Regions from separate parts of the Sedimentibacter sp. B4 genome, predicted to be linked through region 3. Evidence: a T-box and tRNA genes for the amino acid it is inferred to sense, from the RefSeq annotation. Region 3 holds a T-box; the other regions hold tRNA genes.
What was found. A T-box is a leader RNA that pairs with one kind of tRNA and senses whether it is charged. The one in region 3 lies ahead of leuS (leucine--tRNA ligase), so its partner is inferred to be a tRNA-Leu.
Positions count from the first base shown of each region.

Region 1: it has a tRNA-Leu gene. The T-box ahead of leuS (leucine--tRNA ligase) is inferred to sense a tRNA for this amino acid. The anticodon was not compared.
Region 2: it has a tRNA-Leu gene. The T-box ahead of leuS (leucine--tRNA ligase) is inferred to sense a tRNA for this amino acid. The anticodon was not compared.

Region 1 is NZ_CANG01000034.1:46,470-50,764, reverse strand. Features, by position in the region: gene BN358_RS06250 (NUDIX hydrolase) at 1-259, shown strand, start outside; gene whiA (DNA-binding protein WhiA) at 269-1,264, shown strand; gene BN358_RS06240 (HPr family phosphocarrier protein) at 1,233-1,499, shown strand; gene BN358_RS06235 (peptidylprolyl isomerase) at 1,758-2,501, shown strand; tRNA gene BN358_RS06230 (tRNA-Leu) at 2,715-2,799, shown strand; cobalamin riboswitch at 2,935-3,108, shown strand; gene hemA (glutamyl-tRNA reductase) at 3,355-4,295, shown strand, end outside.
Region 2 is NZ_CANG01000959.1:263,965-268,259, reverse strand. Features, by position in the region: gene BN358_RS20940 (DNA recombination protein RmuC) at 1-600, shown strand, start outside; gene BN358_RS20935 (GGDEF domain-containing protein) at 602-1,495, shown strand; tRNA gene BN358_RS20930 (tRNA-Leu) at 1,567-1,652, shown strand; gene BN358_RS20925 (MATE family efflux transporter) at 1,931-3,295, opposite strand; gene recQ (DNA helicase RecQ) at 3,416-4,295, shown strand, end outside.
Region 3 is NZ_CANG01000010.1:23,562-27,856, reverse strand. Features, by position in the region: gene BN358_RS02045 (Mrp/NBP35 family ATP-binding protein) at 1-543, shown strand, start outside; gene BN358_RS02040 (DUF134 domain-containing protein) at 630-986, shown strand; T-box leader at 1,114-1,314, shown strand; gene leuS (leucine--tRNA ligase) at 1,544-3,955, shown strand; gene BN358_RS02030 (GAF domain-containing protein) at 4,078-4,295, shown strand, end outside.

The sequences.
Region 1 (4,295 bases), on a different contig from region 3:
TACCACCATTAAATATCTTGGAAAAATCAATTATGAATTTAACAGAACCAGCTACATGGACAGGGTTCATATAAATAAAGAAGTTCACTGGTATTTGATGATGGCACGGAACATGAATTGCACCGCACAGAAAAATGAAGGATTTGTAGAAGCTAAATACCTTCCTTTTGAGAGATCATTGATAATTGCAAGATACGACGATGAAAGAAAAATTATTAAAAAAGCTGTTGAAGATATAAAATTTCATTGCTACAAATAAGGTGATAATATGACTTTTTCTTCTAAAATTAAGGATGAGCTGTCAAGAACAGAAATAAACAGCGACATAGCAGCACAGGCAGAAATCTCAGCTTTAGTGAGAACAATGGGTTATATTAGCTTTAAGGGTTTTAACAAGATCGAAGTGGAATTTTCAACAGAAAATGCTGCGGTAGCAAGAAGAATTTTCAAGCTTCTTAAGATTGCGTACGGAATTTCCACTCAGGTAAGCGTGGAAAAAACCAACAGGCTTAAAAAACATAATAATTACATCATAAATATTGAAAATAAGCTAGCCAGAAAGTTTTTACTGGACACAAGGATCGCCGACAAGGAAGACTTCAACATAATGGCATTTGACTACGGCGTTCCTGAAGAATTGATTAAAAATGACCTGTGCAGAAGAGCTTACATAAAAGGTTCTTTCATGGGATGCGGTTCCATAAGCGACCCTGAAAAATCCTATCATGCTGAGTTTGTCAGCAGCAGGGAAGAACAAAGCAAGGGGATTTGCAGTCTTCTTGAAAGCTACGACATAGGTGCAAAAGTAATTTACAGGAAAAACAACTATGTAACTTACATAAAGGAAAGCGAACAAATTTCAGATCTTCTGGCGCTCATGGGCGCTAACAAGGCAGTGCTTGACTTTGAAAATGTAAGAGCAGTAAAAGAAACACGCAACCAAATCAACAGGGTAATAAACTGTGAAACTGCTAATCTTGATAAGATAGTAGACACATCCATGAGGCAGATTAACAGCATTAAGATTTTGAAAAAGCACAAAGCTATTGATAATCTTCCCGACCATTTGCGTGAACTTGCATACTTAAGACTGAAACACAGCAATGCAAGCTTAAAGGAACTTGGAGAAATGCTAAATCCACCCCTTGGAAAATCAGGTGTGAATCATAGATTAAGAAAAATTGAGGAAATTGCTGAAGATTTAATGAAGCATGAGAAAAGAGGTGTAGAAGATGAGATCACAAAAAGTAATATTAAAAAATAAGATAGGACTGCATGCTAGACCGGCAGCTATATTTGTGAAGAAAGCTAGAAATTTTGACAGTGAGATTATTATTAAAAAAGGAATCCAGGAAGCTAATGGAAAAAGCATTATTAGCATAATGGCTTTAGGAGCTATGAAAGGTGATGAACTTATTATCATTACTAAAGGTTCTGATGAAGACAAATGCATAGCTGAATTGTCAAACTTATTGGAATTCATGGAAGAAGAAGAATAAAGTATAAAAAGAGGGTGTAAACCTCTCAGTTGATGACAAAGTCAATTAAACATGTAGGGGAGGACCTCGTGTCCTCCCGCGGGCGGATACAAGATCCGACCCTACAGTTTGCAAAATAGGGTATGTCAATTAGCTGAAGAGGGTGTAAACCCTCTTATTTATTGCGTTAGTCCAACCGCAACGAGTTCCAAATATATTTGTGAATGAGACTGCGTACTCCATAAACCAATTATTAAATAATAAATCATAGGAGATAAAATGGAAAATAAAGTTTTGGCTGTTGTTGACGGCAGAGAAATAAAGGAATCTGACCTTAAAGCCCTTATGGGTAATTTAGGACAAAATGCGGCATATTTCCAAGGTGCTGAAGGAAGAGCAAAGTTAATTGATGAACTTGTTATGCATGAACTGATGTATTCTGATGCTGTTGAAAAGAACTTTGACAAGGATGAAGAATTTTTAGCTGTTATGGAAAACATGAAAAAGTCCATGCTGCAGCAGTATTCCTTAAGAAAAATGTTTAACAGCATTACAGTTTCAGATAAAGAACTTAAAGATTACTACGAAAAACACAAATCAATGTTCAAGACTGAAGAAATGGTTGCAGCAAGCCACATACTTGTTGAAACTGAAGAACAGGCCAATGAAATTCTTGAAGACATAACAGATGGCTTGAAATTTGAAGAAGCTGCAGAGAAATTTTCAAGCTGCCCTTCAAAACAAAATGGTGGTGCTCTGGGACAGTTCGGAAGAGGACAAATGGTAAAAGAATTTGAAGATGCTGCATTCTCAATGCAGGTTGGAGAAATAAGCGAACCTGTTAAGACACAGTTTGGATACCACATAATTAAACTTACAGAACACATACCTGCAAGAAATTCAGAATTTGAAGAAGTTTATCAGGAAGTTAAAGAAGGTTTCTTTGTAGAAAAGCAAGAGAAAGTATACATGGATAAAAAAGCTGAACTTACAGGCAAGTACGAAGTTTATATAATGGAATAACTTAAAATTTGTAATCGACAAAGCCCTATGGGGCTTTGTTATTTAATTCAAGTAAATTGTTAACACACTGGCAAGTCTGTGAATAAAATTCTTTTAAAACCTTACACTTGTTAACAACTTTATAAATTTTGTTGCAAATCAGTAAAAGTTTAGAACTTAGCAAAAAAAATGTTGCAAATCTAAACTCCTTGTGTTAATATAATTAAGCGATATGCGGATGTGGCGGAATTGGCAGACGCGCACGGTTCAGGTCCGTGTGGGTAACTCCATGCAGGTTCAAGTCCTGTCATCCGTACCAATATATTGAAAAAGCAATCTTATAAAATGAGATTGTTTTTTTTATGCACACTCTAAGAAACTATAGTTTGCTCTTTATCTAGAGTGGGATTATATTTGTTGACAATATAAAGATCTTAATATATAATTTAGGCAAATTGAATATTTGTGTTGTGGTAACATAAGTTTTAATAGGGAAAACAGTAAAAGCTGTTACAGCCCCCGCTACTGTGAAAGGTGATAATTTTCAATGCCACTGTGCGTATGCATGGGAAGGTGAATATTAGTTGAACCGAAAGTCAGGAGACCTGCCATAATACTTATTTATAGATTTTCGGGAGGATTATCATATAATAATTAAAATTGTTATTGTAAATTATTATGTTTATTTAAACTTCCGAAAACTTCGGAAGTTTTTTTATTGTCTGAATTATAATCAGGAGATATTGCTAGTTGTTTGCCAGTAATAACTATAAACCAGAATTAAAGGATTTCCAGTTGATTTTAGAAACAATTCAACTAATATTGAAAATAATAAAATCATTACCAAAAGAGGTTATGAGAAAAAGAGGTGAGCATGGAAGTAGCGGTAATAGGATTTAATCATAATTTATCACCTATTAAAATAAGAGAAAAAGTTTTTTTTACTGAAGCTAAAAAGATTGAAGCAACTACTATATTATTAGATAAAAATATTGATGAAATAATTATTTTGTCAACTTGCAACAGAAGTGAAATATATGTAGTATCAGACAATATAGAAAGGGCTGTTCATATTGTTAAAGAATTTTACATATCTTTTTTTAACGATAAAACGATTGATGAATATATTTTTTCAAAAATTAATGATGAAGCTGTTAAACATATTTTTCAGGTATGTGCCGGGTTTGATTCAATTGTAATAGGTGAAGATCAAATACTTGGACAGGTTAAAGAAGCTTTGACTACGGCAATGGCGTTAAATGGCAGCAGTAAAATATTAAATAAATTATTTAGAGAGGCAATTACTACTGCAAAAAAAATTAAAACAAAAGCAAAGATATCTGAAAATCCACTATCAATTAGTTATATTGGCGTAAAAAAACTTAGGGAGAATATCAAGGATTTGTCAAATAAAAAAATTCTTGTTATTGGGATTGGAAAAATGGGTATTCTGGCTTTAACTCACCTAAGAGAGAACAAGACTGGTCAAATATTCATCTGCAACAGAAACAAGTGCAAGTCCATAGAAATATGGGAAAAATTTAAAGACGTAGAAGTAGTGGAATACGAAAATTTGAAAAATATAATCAATGAAGTAGACATTATCATAAGTGCAACCTCATCCCCTCATGTAATCATAAAAGAAGAGGACATGAAAAAGAATAGAGGTAAATCTTTATATATTCTTGATTTAGCAATGCCAAGGGATATTGATGAAAATATAAAAAACATTCCAAACATTTTATTGTATGATGTGGACTCGTTAAAAACAGAATCTGAAGAAAATAAAATTATGAGAGAAACTCTTTTAAATGA
Region 2 (4,295 bases), on a different contig from region 3:
GCAGTGCTTAATATTCCAGAACCTGTTGGGATGCTTTGTATTGATTCGAAATTCCCTCTTGAGAATTACCAACGAATGATTGACACAAACATCAATGAAACAGAAAGAAAGATTTATTCAAGAGATTTTAAGACAAATGTAAAGAAGCACATAAACGATATTTCTTCAAAGTATATAATTAATGGACAAACATCAGAACAGGCCATAATGTTTATCCCGGCAGAAGCCATATTTGCTGAAATAAATGCTTACCACCAGGACATAATTGATTATGCAGGTGAAAAGCGGGTGTGGATGGCTTCACCAACAACAATGATGTCTGTTTTATCAACTGTGCAGGTTGTGCTCAGGAACATGGAAAGAGAAAAATATGCTGTTGTTATACATGAAGAATTGAACAAGCTTGGAAGGGAATTCAAGTTGTACAAGGACAGATGGGATTCTCTGGCAAAAGACATAAAAAGGGTTTCAGATGATGTGGATAAAATCAATATTACATCAAATAAAATCGAGAAAAAGTTTGACAAAATATCAAAAGTGGAAATAGGCATGGATCAGAGTGAAGATGTTATTGGGGAAGCGGTTATTACGGAGGAATAATATGAGTTTTTCAAGCAAACAGGAAGTTTTAGATTCTATTTTAAAATTTAAAGGATTGTATGATGTTGTCAGAATTGTAGATCCCGGTAAAAAAAGCGTAGAAGACAAGGATGGAACAGCTGTAAATACCCACTGTTACGATTTCTGGGATAAAGGAGTGCCTTGCGAAAATTGCGTAACTTCAAGGGCATTGAACGAAAACAATACATTTCACAAAATAGAGTTTAAAAAGGGAATTATTTATTTGATCACTTCATGTCCGGTTAAGGTAAAGGAAGATACTTATGCCCTGGAATTGTTAAAAGACATTACAAACACAGGAATAATTGAAAACGAAAGCATTAGAAGCGAAGAAGAACTGGAGAAATCAATTGAAAATTTAAATAAGAAACTTGTAATTGACGATCTTACAGGTACATATAACCGTCGATTCATCAATGAAAGACTTCCTGCAGAAATATTTTTTGCATTAATGAACAAAATAAGACTGTCATTGATAATGATGGATGTGGATGATTTCAAAAATATAAATGACAGCTACAGCCACATGGCTGGAGATTTAATATTAAAAGAAGTAAGTGAAATAATGAAATCAAGCATCAGAATGAACATAGACTGGGTTGCCAGATTCGGGGGAGATGAGTTTTTGATTTGTCTCAATGGTGCAAATGAAGAAGCATCATTAAGAATTGCAGAAGCCATAAGACAAAGGGCAGAAAAAACAGCAGTAGAGTATAATGGAAATAAGATAAAGACTTCATTGAGTATAGGTATCTACACATTGGACAATGAAGACATAACAGCTGAAGAGCTCTTAAGACGGGTTGACATGAACATGTATGAAGCTAAGAAAATGGGCAAAAATACCATTTTTCAAGATAAAATGAACCACTAAAATAAATAAAAAAAGTTTAAAAAAACTCTTGCAATTTATTTGACGGTATGCTAATATATAAAAGTGGTTCCGCCGTAGTGATGGAATGGCAGACGTGACGGACTCAAAATCCGTTGGTGGCAACACCGTGGGGGTTCAAGTCCCTTCTACGGCACCAATTTTAAAAGAAAAAGAGACTTTTATAAGTCTCTTTTTTTATGCCTATTAAGATAATAGCAGCGTGTCTTCGCTGACACTTATAGACCGCCCTGCGAACCGGTTAATTTGGTAATAAGCGGCGAATCTGGATTCCAATGTGTAGGGGAGGATTGCTGTCCTCCCGAAAATAAAAATATCGAAATAACGACAACGGACGGATACAAGATACGCCAATGCGATGTGTAGAAATTAGGTTTGTCAATAGCCTGACTGGCAGTTGCCAGTTTTTTTATTTCATTAATTCATTATTTCATTGTCGTCAAGTATTTTATTTATCTGAAGCATGAATGTGGTGAATGTAACTGTTGCTGCAATAAAATCTGACACCGGCTCTGCCAGGAACACTGCAAATACCTTATTCTCAAAGAAGTGAGGAAGTATGTAAATCAGCGGAATCAAAAGTATAATTTTTCTTAAGAGAGCCAGAAACATTGAAACACGGGATTGTCCCAAAGCAACAAATGTCTGCTGGCATGAATTTTGTGCAGCCATGACAAATGCAGTTGCCATGTAAATTCTTGCTGCCCAAACGGAGTATTCCTTTAAGGCTGGGTCATTAGTAAACATGGAAACAAAAGTGCCCGGGAATATCATCATCATGAGCCATGCGGTTGTGGTGTAAAGAAAGGCACATTTTATAAGCAGTTTGAATGTTGCCTTTACCCTTAGGTTATTTTTAGCTCCGTAGTTGTAGCTTGTGATTGGCTGAGCTCCCTGAGTAAGTCCCACCAGAGGAAGATGAATCATTTGCATGAGGCTTGACAGTATTGTCATTGAACCAACAGCCAGATCACCGCCGTATTTTTGCAGTGATGAATTAAAGGCAATGTTAAGAAGGCTTTCCGTGCTCTGCATTATGAAAGGAGATACTCCAAGCAACAACACGGGAATTATGATGGATTTATTTATTTTCAGGTTGCATTTTCTTATTTTAAGGCTTGTTTTTGGTCCTGTAAGGAATTTCATTACCCAAAGTGATGACAGCGCCTGGGAAAGAACTGTTGCCAATGCAGCTCCCTTCACGCCCATATTAAGTCCAAATATGAATATGGGGTCCAGTACTATGTTTGTGACTGCTCCTATTATTACAGTGAGCATGCTGTACTTTGCATAGCCCTGTGTCGATATGAAACTGTTTAGTCCAAGAGTGAGTTGAACAAATATTGTTCCTATGAGGTATACATTGAGGTATTCAAGCCCAAATGATATAGTGTCTTTGCTTGCGCCGAACATCCATAGAAGTTTTTCACCGGATGCCAGGAATACGGCTGTAAGTGTTATTGAAATTATAAGCAGCATGGAAAAACAGTTTCCAAGTATTTTTTCTGCCTCATCATGATTTTTTTCTCCCATTTTAATGGCGGACCTTGGGGCTCCTCCCATGCCCACAAGGCTGCTGAAGGCTGTTATGGTCATGATGACAGGCATTGTTATTCCCACTCCTGTCAGAGCTGCAGGCCCTGTTTCTGCCATGTGTCCTATGTATATTCTGTCCACTATGTTGTAGAGCATGTTCACTATCTGAGCGGTTATTGAAGGTATAGCAAGGCTTAATAAAAGCTTACCTATTTTTTCTGTACCTAGATTGTTTGTATGGTTCATTTTTATCCGTCCTGTTTTATTTTTAGTCCATAGTATTATATAGCCAAAAAAATTTTTTGGCAACTTTATATTGTTTTCTATTCATGATATAATAACTTATTAAAAATAAAAGAGGTATATATGTTGGAAAAGGCATTGGAGCTTTTGAAAAAATACTATGGCTATGAATCATTTCGTGAAGGACAGGAAGAAATAATCAATAACATATTGTCCAAAAGGGACGTGCTTGCAATCATGCCAACAGGCGGAGGAAAGTCCCTGTGTTACCAGCTTCCTGCACTCATGCTTGATGGCACGGCAATAGTTATATCGCCGCTTATTTCCTTAATGAAGGACCAGGTGGACACCCTCAGGCAGATGGGAATGGAGGCTGCATTCATAAACAGCACGTTGTCTGTTGCTGAGCTTAGAAACATAATTTATGAAGCAGAAAGAGGAAATTACAAACTTCTGTACATTGCACCTGAAAGACTTGAGTCTGAAGGATTCACGGAAATGCTTAAAAACATTAAAATATCCATGATAGCCGTTGATGAAGCTCACTGTGTTTCTCAGTGGGGACACGACTTCAGAACAAGCTATTTAAAAATAAAAGAAATTCGTCACATGACGGGCCAAAATCCTGTAGTTTCTGCATTTACAGCAACTGCAACTGCCCAGGTCAAAGAAGACATAATAAATTTAATAGAGCTTAAAAATCATTTTGAACTTATAACCGGTTTTGACAGAGAAAATTTAAAATTTGAAGTCATTAGAATAAATAAAAAGTTTCCTTTTGTTTTGAAATATGTTGAGGAAAACAAGGGAAAACCAGGAATAATATATTGCATTACAAGGAAAATTACTGACGAGGTGTGCGCAAGGCTTATAGCTGCTGGGCATAAAGCAGTGAAATACCACGCTGGATTAAACGACAGGGAAAGAGCCTCCAATCAGGATGATTTCCTTTATGACAATGCAGATGTTATGGTTGCTACAAATGCCTTCGGCATGGGAATTG
Region 3 (4,295 bases):
AATGGATATGGTATTCTGCCATGCAAAAGCAAGACAGGAGTTGAGATTATGTCTATAAATCTGTTGCTTGAAGATGATACTGATCCAGTTGTTTGGAGAGGACCAGTTATTGCAGGCACAGTAAAACAATTCTGGACAGAAGTAATATGGAATGACATTGATTATTTGTTTGTTGATATGCCTCCTGGAACCGGAGATGTTCCTTTAACTGTATTTCAGTCCATACCTATTGATGGTATAGTTATTGTAACTTCACCTCAGGAACTTGTTTCAATGATAGTGGAAAAGGCTGTGAAGATGGCTGAAATGATGAACATACCTATAATAGGCATAGTTGAAAACATGTCTTATTTCAAATGTCCTGACTGCAATAAAGAATATAAAATCTTTGGAGACAGCAATATTGATAATGTTGCAAAAAACCACAACTTAAAAGTTATTGCAAAGCTTCCTATTGATCCTAAGATAGCAGCGTCTTGTGACAGAGGAATGGTAGAACTGTTAGATGACAGCTTATTCGGAAATATAGCTGAAATTTTATAATGTTAAATAATTAATTAATTGAATATAATTTCATAATGGTATAGTATATAATAGACATAAAATTTATTATATAAAGAGGTGTAAATATGCCGAGACCCAGAAAATGGAGAAAAGTTTGCTGCCTTCCTGACAGCAACCGGTTTGGGCCTTTAGATGTACCCATAGAGGGTGACTTTTTCGTAACAATGACAGTTGATGAATATGAAACAATACGGTTAATAGATTTGGAAGGCTTATCTCAGGAGGAGTGTGCCGGACAAATGAAAGTTGCCCGTACAACTGTTCAGGGGATCTATAGCGAAGCAAGAAAGAAGCTTGCGGAATCTCTTGTAAATGGAAAAGTATTGAGAATTGAAGGCGGAGACTACAAGCTGTGCGATGGAGATGGAGAAATATGTGTTGATTGTCGCTGTCCAAGAAGAAGTTACAACGGTTTATTATAAAACTATCTTTTAATACTTAGAAGTCAGACAAGCTGTGCCAAACTGCTATCTGGCTTTTTTTTGAAAAACCCGCAAATTTATTATTGCATTCAAAAAGCCGTTCTGATATAATACAAAGATAAATGAATATATTACTGTGATTGGAAGCAGTAGGTTTGTACATATTTTCAGAGAACTGTCGTTTGGTGCAAGGCAGCAATATGAAGACTGAACTCGTCCATGAGTTTTTGAAGCGAATCAAGTAGTTTCAAACGGTTATTGCCGTTAATATAAGAGTGAGGCATTTTGCCTAATTTGGGTGGTACCGCGGAGAGTCTTCGTCCCAGCATGGGAGAGGCTTTTTTTTATGCCCTAACCCTGTTTTTTCGACCAAAGGGAGAAATAAACAGCGGTAGGTCAAACACAATGAGTTCCCGATTTATGCGACCGTAGGGAGCTGATAAATTGGCGAACGAAACTGTGATATGCCCTAACCCTGTTTTTTCGACCAAAGGGAGAAATAAATTGATGGTAGGTCAAACGTAAATAATATCAAAAATTATTAATGGAGGAATAAAATGAAATCATACAATCCGCAAGCCGTAGAGAAAAAATGGCAGGAAATTTGGGAAAAGAATGAGACGTTCAAAGCACATGACAATTCTGATAAGAAGAAATTTTATGGTCTGGTAGAATTTCCGTATCCGTCAGGGGTAGGTCTGCATGTAGGCCATATTCGCGCATACACTTCTCTTGAAGTTATTTCAAGAAAAAGAAGACTGGAAGGTTACAACGTATTGTTTCCTATAGGCTGGGATGCATTCGGCCTTCCAACAGAAAATTATGCTATGCAGACAGGCAAGCATCCTAGAAAAGTAACAGATGACAACATAAAGGTTTTTACATCTCAATTAAAGGCAGCAGGATATTCTTTTGACTGGTCAAGAACTGTTGACACAACAGATCCTGAATATTACAAATGGACCCAGTGGATTTTTGTTCAGCTGTTCAAACACAATCTTGCATTCAAGGACAAAACATATGTAAACTTCTGTAACAAGTGCAAAGTTGTTCTTGCAAATGAAGAATCACAAAATGGTGTATGCGACAGATGCGGAAGCGAAGTTGTACAGATGGAAAAAGACGTATGGTTCCTGAAAATCAGGGAATATGCCGATAAACTGCTTGAAGGACTTAATGAAGTTGATTTTCTTCCAAGAATAAGACTTGAGCAGGAAAACTGGATTGGTCGTTCTTATGGTGCTGAAGTAGACTTCAAATTAAAAGATACAGATGACAATTTAAGAGTGTTCACAACAAGACCGGATACATTGTACGGAGTTACATTCATGGTTATTGCTCCGGAGCATCCTTTCCTTGAAAAATATGAATCCAGAATATCAAATATAGATGAAATACATGATTATCAGGATCAGTCAAGAAAGAAGACTGAATTTGAAAGAGTGCAGCTTGCCAAAGACAAGACAGGCGTTGAAATAAAAGGACTTAAAGCAATAAATCCTGTGTCTGGTGAAGAAGTTCCGGTATGGGTTGCAGACTATGTAATGATGGGCTACGGAACAGGAGCAATTATGGCAGTTCCTGCTCACGACTCAAGAGACTGGGAATTTGCAAAGAAGTTCAATATTCCTATAATTGAGGTCATTGCAGGCGGAAACGTTCAGGAAGAAGCATTCACAGATGTTGAAGAAGGAACTATGGTTAATTCAGGCATTTTGAACGGCCTTCAGGTAAAAGATGCTATTGCTAAAATGATAGATTATCTCCAGGAAAACAAGCTTGGAGAAAGAAAAACAAACTACAAGATGAAAGACTGGGCATTTAACAGGCAAAGATACTGGGGAGAGCCTATTCCAATAATCCATTGCCCTCACTGCGGAATGGTTCCTGTTCCTGAAGATGAGCTTCCTGTAAGACTTCCGGATGTTGAAAATTATCAACCTACAGACACAGGAGAATCTCCGCTTGCAAACATTGCAGAATGGGTTAATGTGAAATGTCCTGTATGCGGCGGCGATGCTAAGAGAGAAACAGACACTATGCCTCAATGGGCAGGTTCATCATGGTATTTCTTGAGATACATGGACCCAAGAAATCATGAAGCAATTGCATCAAAGGATAATTTTAATTACTGGGGACCTATTGACTGGTACAACGGCGGTATGGAACATGTTACAAGACACTTGATCTATTCAAGATTCTGGCACAGATTCCTGTACGATATAGGTGCAGTTCCATTCCCTGAACCATATGCTAAACGTACAGCACAGGGTTTGATACTTGGTTCTGACGGAGAAAAAATGTCAAAATCAAGAGGAAATGTTGTTAACCCTAATGACATTATAGATGAATTCGGAGCAGACACTTTAAGAACATACATTATGTTCATTGGTGATTATGAAAAATATGCTATTTGGAATGATTCAAGCGTTAAAGGATGCAAGAGATTTTTAGACCGTACATGGAAACTGCAGGATATGATTGTTGAAGGTGAAGGATACTCAGAAAAACATATGACTTTAATGCACAAAACAATCAAAAAAGTAAGCGAAGACTATGAAGCAATGAAATTCAACACTGCAATTGCTGCCATGATGAGCTTTGTAAACGAAGTGTTCAACGACGGTTTCGTTACAAGAGATGAGCTTAAATCATTCGTAACATTGTTAAACCCGGTTGCACCTCACGCAACAGAAGAAATATGGGAGGAACAAAACTTCGGAGGAATGCTTAACGAAGCAGAGTGGCCTGTTTGGGACGAAAATAAAACAGTTGATGATGTCATAGAGCTTCCTGTTCAAATAAGCGGTAAGGTGAGAGGAAAAATTACTGTATCTAAAGATGCTGATGTTGAAACAGCAAGAAAGCTTGCAAATGAAGATGAAAACATCAATAAATATATGGAAGGAAAATCCATTGTTAAAGAAATTTATGTTGCAGGAAAAATCTACAACATAGTTGTAAAATAGTTTAAATGCGGCGTTAATATAGTAACGCCGCATTAATTTTTATGTTATAATTGTTGAGTATTGTTATGATGAGTGTTTTATTATATAATATTTAATAATGAAATATGCACCGGAGGTAAAAATTGAACAACATTGAAGAAATCAAATTCGAATCAAAAGAAGAATTATATGATTACATGAATATGTCATTGGAAGGGCTTATTTCTGAAGAACCTGACTGGCTTGCAAATTTGTCAAATGCTGCAGCTTTATTGTGGATGCTCATGGATGATATAAACTGGGCGGGATTTTATCTTTATAAAAATGGAGAACTTGTTCTTGGACCATTCCAAGGAAAGCC